Linked DNA regions of Methylosinus trichosporium OB3b. The main gene of each other region encodes a partner of the protein of the gene in region 2 in a complex. Links are inferred from orthologs where the notes say so. Each region holds a gene or a part of one and is shown on either strand. Other genes may lie near its edges.

Evidence for each region.
Region 1: the proteins of tig (region 2) and rpsG are in contact, whole or in part, in a crystal structure (PDB 3GTY), measured with the Thermotoga maritima proteins. The link is inferred for Methylosinus trichosporium OB3b from one-to-one orthologs. Residues at the interface, in WP_004081061.1 of Thermotoga maritima: Glu122, Val124, Val129, Leu130, Tyr133, Glu188, Gly259, Ile262, Tyr263, Glu266, Ser270, Glu273, Gln274, Glu277, Arg308, Gln311, Ile312, Ser315, Tyr316, Glu325, Arg329, Arg336, Leu363, Phe366, Trp367, Arg373, Leu377, Arg381, Leu384, Glu387; in WP_004081843.1 of Thermotoga maritima: Lys34, Lys52, Lys55, Glu59, Arg62, Gln63, Glu66, Asn67, Lys69, Val71, Arg95, Ala109, Lys110, Lys111, Gly112, Arg113, Pro114, Glu117, Glu121, Ile124, Ala125, Tyr127, Asn128, Asn129, Thr130, Gly131, Lys135, Asp139, Arg142, Met143.

Annotation. Positions count from the first base shown.
Region 1 is NZ_CP023737.1:2,190,591-2,194,047, forward strand. The notes cover bases 250-3,197. They hold rpsG (30S ribosomal protein S7), read right to left. Parts: upstream 1,985-3,197; coding sequence 1,514-1,984; downstream 250-1,513. Other genes in these bases: fusA (elongation factor G), read right to left, coding at 250-1,477; rpsL (30S ribosomal protein S12), read right to left, coding at 1,997-2,368; CQW49_RS10550 (coiled-coil domain-containing protein), read left to right, coding at 2,831-3,197. Outside these bases: more of fusA, read right to left, coding at 1-249; more of CQW49_RS10550, read left to right, coding at 3,198-3,370; CQW49_RS10555 (YggS family pyridoxal phosphate-dependent enzyme), read left to right, coding at 3,384-3,457.
Region 2 is NZ_CP023737.1:4,405,655-4,408,554, forward strand. It holds tig (trigger factor), read right to left. Parts: upstream 2,188-2,900; coding sequence 814-2,187; downstream 1-813. Other genes in the region: CQW49_RS20885 (ATP-dependent Clp protease proteolytic subunit), read right to left, coding at 1-416; CQW49_RS20900 (multicopper oxidase family protein), read left to right, coding at 2,642-2,900. UniProt on the Bacillus subtilis protein: Involved in protein export. Acts as a chaperone by maintaining the newly synthesized protein in an open conformation. Functions as a peptidyl-prolyl cis-trans isomerase.

The DNA.
Region 1 (3,457 bases), 2.2 Mb from region 2 along the record:
CGATCTCGACGCGCTTCGTCAGACGCTCGCGATAGGCGACTTGCGGCGCGCCGATATTGGCGTCGACCTTATAGGTGCGCTTCAGAATGTCGACCTTGATGTCGAGATGCAGCTCGCCCATTCCCTTCAGAATGGTCTGGCCGCTCTCCTGATCGGTGGACACGCGGAAGGACGGATCCTCGGCGGCGAGCTTGGACAGAGCAATGCCGAGCTTCTCCTGATCGGCCTTCGACTTCGGCTCGATGGCGATCTCGATGACCGGCTCCGGGAACTCCATGCGCTCGAGGATCGCCGGCTTCAGCGTGTCGCAGAGCGTGTCTCCGGTGCGGGTCTCCTTGAGGCCCGCCAGCGCGACGATGTCGCCGGCGAAGGCTTCCTTGATGTCCTCGCGGTTGTTCGCATGCATCAGCAGCATGCGGCCGACGCGTTCCTTCTTGTCCTTGGTCGAGTTGAGCACGGTCGTGCCCGAATCGATCTTGCCGGAATAGACGCGGCAGAAGGTGATGGTGCCGACGAAGGGATCGTCCATGATCTTGAAGGCGAGCATGGAGAAGGGCTCGCTGTCGGACGGATTGCGCACGAGCTCGGCGCCCGTGTTCATGTCGACACCCTTGATCGCCTCGCGATCCAGCGGCGACGGCAGATAATCGACGACGGCGTCGAGCAGCGGCTGAACGCCCTTGTTCTTGAAGGCCGAGCCGCAGAACACCGGATGGAAGGCGGTGTAGCGGACGGCTTTGCGGACGAGGCGCTTCAGCACCTCCTCGCTCGGCTCCTGGCCGTCGAGATAGGCGGCCATGGCGTCGTCGTCGAGCTCGACCGCCGCCTCGACCAGCGTGGTGCGATATTCCTTGGCCTTCTCGACGAGATCGGCCGGAATCTCCTCGTCATGATATTTGGCGCCGAGACCCTCGTCGTCCCAGACCACCGCCTTCATGCGGACGAGATCGACGATCCCCTTGAACTGGTTCTCGGAGCCGATCGGCAGCTGCATGCAGATCGGCTTGCCGCCCACCTTGGTCACGATGTCGTCGACGCAGCGATAGAAATCGGCGCCGATCTTGTCCATCTTATTGACGAAGACGACGCGCGGCACATGATATTTGTCGGCCTGACGCCACACCGTCTCGGTTTGCGGCTCGACGCCCTGATTGCCGTCGAGAACGCAGACCGCCCCGTCGAGCACGCGCAGCGAACGTTCGACCTCGATGGTGAAGTCGACGTGGCCGGGCGTGTCGATGATGTTGAGGCGCTTGCCGTTCCAGAAGGTCGTCGTCGCGGCCGAGGTGATGGTGATGCCGCGCTCCTGCTCCTGCTCCATCCAATCCATCGTCGCGGCGCCTTCATGCACCTCGCCGATCTTATGGCTCTTGCCGGAGTAATAGAGGATGCGTTCGGTCGTCGTCGTCTTGCCCGCGTCGATGTGGGCCATGATGCCGAAGTTGCGATAGTCTTCGATGGGATGGCTACGGGGCATAGGACAAGTCCTCGGTGAGAGGGCGACGGAACAAGGTTACCAGCGGTAATGCGAGAAGGCGCGGTTGGCTTCCGCCATGCGGTGCGTGTCCTCGCGCTTCTTCACCGCATTGCCGCGGTTGTTGGAGGCGTCGAGCAGCTCCGCAGACAGACGATCGACCATCGTCTTGTCGTTGCGAGCGCGCGCCGCGGTGATGATCCAGCGGATCGCCAGCGCCTGACGGCGCTCGTTGCGCACCTCGACCGGCACCTGATAGGTGGCGCCGCCGACGCGCCGCGAGCGAACCTCGATCGCCGGCGCGACATTCTCGAGCGCGGTCTTGAAGACCTGCAACGGGTCGCTCTTGGCCTTGGACTCGATGATGTCGAAGGCCCCGTAGACGATCGCCTCGGCGACCGACTTGTTGCCGGCGTACATGATCGAGTTCATGAATTTGGTGACGACGGTATCGCCGAACTTGGCGTCCTCGATGATTTCCCGCTTCTCGGCGCGATGGCGACGCGACATGGCTCTCGCTCCTTACTTCGGACGCTTCGCGCCGTATTTCGAACGGCGCTGCTTGCGGTCCTTGACGCCCTGCGTGTCGAGCACGCCGCGCAGAATATGATAGCGCACGCCGGGAAGGTCCTTCACGCGGCCGCCGCGGATCATGACCACCGAGTGCTCCTGCAGATTGTGGCCCTCGCCCGGAATATAGCCGATGACCTCGAAGCCGTTGGTGAGACGAACCTTGGCGACCTTGCGGAGAGCCGAGTTAGGCTTCTTCGGCGTCGTCGTGTAGACGCGCGTGCAGACGCCGCGCTTCTGCGGGCAGGCCCCGAGATGGCGGGACTTCTCGCGGTAGGTCTTCGGTTGCCGCGGCTTGCGGATCAACTGGCTGATCGTCGGCATTCCAGGTCCTTCGCGTGTGGCGAATTGGCGAATCGTTCTTCTTGGACCCGCTCGCGTTCGATGAAACGCAAGCGAGCTGAGCGCCCTCGGCCGGCCGGCCCAAGGCGCTCCTCATGCAGAGGACCCCGAATCCGGGGTCGTGCCTTCCTGTCCGGCGATTTCTCGCCGTATGATGACCAACCGCGTGGCAGTCTCAGGTGAGGCCAGCAGCGTTTAAGTCCGGAACGTCGCGCGCTCGGCGCTCGCGACCACATGGAACTTACGGCCTGCCGAAAGTGGGCGGAACCTAATGTCCGCGCCTCGACGCGTCAAGCGCAGATTGCAATGCGGGAAGAAAATTTCGAGAAGGGGCCGCCAGGAGCTTTGCGAATTCGTGCGCGGTGGCTGCGGGGAGTGATCGGGGGCTCTCCCCCACGGCCCGGCGCCCTCGCCGAAACGGCGCGTGCGTGCTATATCGAAGCCATGCCCGCGCAAGTGCTTTTCAACCAGCTCGCCTATGTGGATCGCCTCCCTCGGGGCGGCTTCACGCCCGAGCAGGCGCGCGCCTCGGCGGAAGCGCTCGATAGCGCATTCTCCGAAGGCGTCGTGACCAAAGCGGATGTCGAGAACGCCAAGCACGAGCTGCAGGCGAGCATAGAGGCCCTGAGGCATGAGACGACCACGAGCAGCGACGCCCTCAAGAGTGAGATGACCGCGTGCAGCGAGGCTCTCGAGCATGAGACGGCTGCGAGCATCGAGGCGCTGCGGCACGAGACCAAATTGAGCGTCGAGGGGGTCAAGCACGACATCTCGCTGCTGAGGCAGGATTTCGACACGCTGCGGCGCGACGTCGTCGAATCGGAAGCGCGGCTGCGGCATGAGGTCAAGCGAGACATCTCCGAGTCGGAGACGCGCGTGCGCCTCGAGATCGCCCAATCGAAGAACGAGACGCTGCGCGGGCTGTTCGGCTTCGTCATCGTGCTGATCGGCGCCAGCTTCACCATCGTGAAATACGTCCGCTGAGCCGAAACAACCCATGACAATAGTCGACCGTCTGAAGGCCGCAGAGCATGCCATCGCCGAGCGCGCGCGCGACTGCGGCCGCGATCC
Region 2 (2,900 bases):
TGGAAGCCGCCGGAGGGCTGGTGCACCATGATGCGGGCGTTGGGCAGGGCGAAGCGCTGCCCGGCCTCGCCGGCGCAGAGCAGCAGCGAGCCCATGGACGCCGCCTGTCCGATGCACAAGGTCGCGACCTTCGGACGGATGTATTGCATCGTGTCGTAGATGGCGAGGCCGGAGGTGACGACGCCGCCCGGCGAGTTGATGTAGAGGAAGATCTCGCGCTTGGGGTTCTCGGCTTCGAGAAACAGCAGCTGGGCGATGATCACCGAGGCCATATGGTCCTCGACCTGGCCGGTCAGAAAGATGATTCGCTCGCGCAGCAGGCGCGAATAAATGTCGAATCCGCGCTCGCCGCGGCTCGTGTTCTCGATCACCTGAGGGATCAGATATTGGTTGTAGACCTCTAGTGGATCACGCATTTCTCTCGCGCCTTTCGTCGACTTGCCTCGCCTCGCCCCGAAGGCGGCCGCGCCTCGCGTTGCGGAGACGGCGGCCCGGGGCGCGCGGCCGGGAACGCCGGCCGCCTTTGGGCTGTTGGTAGCATATTGCCGCAGCGCGTCCAGCGGCAAACCACGGAAGACGGCCGGAGGCTGCTCGCCGGCTCGCGGAGTGGGGCGCGCGACGTCTCGATTTCGTCCACCCGCCGGGCCCCTCACCTCACCTCTCCCCGCGAGCGGGGAGGGAGGCGAAGGCGCCGCGGCTTTTGCTGGAAGAGCCCCGTCCGGCCGGGGAAATTTCACGGCGCCGGCCGCCCCCTCTCCCCGTCGCAGGGAGAGGTGAGGGGCTCGGGAGGGCTCGCGCGCGGCGCCCGCGCCGTCACACCGCCGGACGCGCCAGCTCGTCGTCCTCGTCCTCGGCCATCAGCTCCTCGCGCGTTACCGGCTTGTCGGTTACGCCAATCTTGGTCACCAGATGATCGACCACGCGCTCTTCGTAGAGCGGGGCGCGAATCTGGGCGAGGGCCTGCGGATTGTTGCGATAAAAATCCCAGACCTCCTTCTCGCGGCCGGGGAACATGCGCACGCGCTCGACGAGAGCGTCGGTCACATCCTTGTCCTCGACGGTCACGCCGGCGCCCTGGCCGATCTCGGCCAGCACCAGTCCGAGCCGAACCCGGCGCTCGGCGATGCGACGATATTCGCCGCGCGCCGCCTCCTCGGTGGTGCCCTCGTCCTCGAAGCTCTTGCCGCTGCGCTGGCGCTCGGCGTCGAGCTGACCCCAGATCGTCGTGAACTCCTGCTCGACGAGACCTTCCGGAAGATCGAAGGAGAAGCGCTTGTCTAGCGCGTCGAGCAGCGAGCGCTTCAGCTTGGCGCGCGAGGCCTTCTCGTAATCGGCCTCGAGATTGGCGCGCACGGCGGCCTGCAGCGCGGCGAGAGTCTCGAAATTATATTTGGCGGCGAAGGCGTCGTCGATCGGCAGCTCCTTGGGCGCCGCGACCGCCTTCACCGTCACATCGAACTCGGCGTCCTTGCCGGCGAGATTGGGCGCGGAATAATCGTCCGGGAACTTGACCTTCACGACCCGCTGCTCGCCGACGCCGGCGCCCTCGAGCTGCTCCTCGAAGCCGGGAATGAAGGAGCCCGAGCCGAGCACGAGGTCGATGGCGTCGCCGCCGCCGCCCTCGAAGGCCTCGCCGTCGAGCTTGCCGGTGAAGTCGATGGTGACGCGGTCGCCCTTGGCGGCGGTCACGCCTTCGCCGGCCTTCTCCTCGAACTCGCGGATGCGCTCGGCCAGCTGGTCGATCGATTTCGCGACATCCTCGTCCTTGACCTCGGCGACGGGCCGCTCGATCGAGATGTCGTCGAAGCCGCCGACCTCGAATTTCGGCAGCACCTCGAAGGCGACGGAATAGGCGAAATCGCCCTCGGCCTCGAGCGCCTTCTCGATCAGGGTCTGGTCGACGGGCAAATCGAGCTTGGGCTCGAGCGCGACGCGCAGGCCGTGATCCTCGACGATCTTGCGATTGGCCTCGTTGACGGCCTCCTGCAGGACCTCGCTCATGATGCCCTTGCCGTAGATCTTCTTGAGATAGGAGCTCGGCGCCTTTCCGGGACGAAAGCCCTTGATCTGCGCCTTGCTGCGCAGCTCGGAGAGCTGCGCCTCGAGCTTGGCGGCGAGCTCCTCGACCGGCAGCACCACCCTGAACTCATGTTTCAAGCCCTCTGCGAGGGTCTGCGTCACTTCCATCTCGTCTCGCCTTCTCGAATCGCGACCTCAGCCGGCGCCGCCGGAAAAATCCAATAGATGCGCGGATGCGGGGGCTGGTGCGGGCGGAGGGAGTCGAACCCCCACGACTTGCGTCACCGGAACCTAAATCCGGCGCGTCTACCAGTTCCGCCACGCCCGCGGCCCAATGCGCCGTAGCCCCGCGCGCGAAAAGCGCGAAGGGCCCGAACGCTCGAACGAAACCGCATCCTCGCCGCCGCCGGACGAGGGCGGCCCGGGAGCCGCGCGCGCCGCCTCGGCTCGGGCGCGCGCTCTATAGCACGGCCCGCCGTCGTCGCTAAAGAAAATGTCATCGCGGGAGCCGAGACGCGGCGCCGGGAAGGGAAGACCCGTCGGGAGGCCTCGCCCGCGGTTGATCGCAATCGCCGGCTCGCTATTGTGTCGCCGTCGTCCTTTTGCTTCCCGAGGTTTTCCCATGCCGATCGCCTGCTCCCGCCGATCCTTCCTCGGCGGGGTCGCCGCGACTCTCGTCGCGCTCGAGGCGCGCGCGCAGGCGCCGGGAGTGCGGACCCTCGAGGCGCGGGCGGGCCTCCTGCGCCTGCTGCCCGAGCCGGCCGCCCCGACCGATGTCTGGGGCTTCGACGGCTGGTCGCCGGGGCCGTTGCTGCGGCTGCGGCAGGGCGACGAGCTCGCCGTGCGTCTCTTCAACCGGCTGGAGAAGCCGCTGAGCCTGC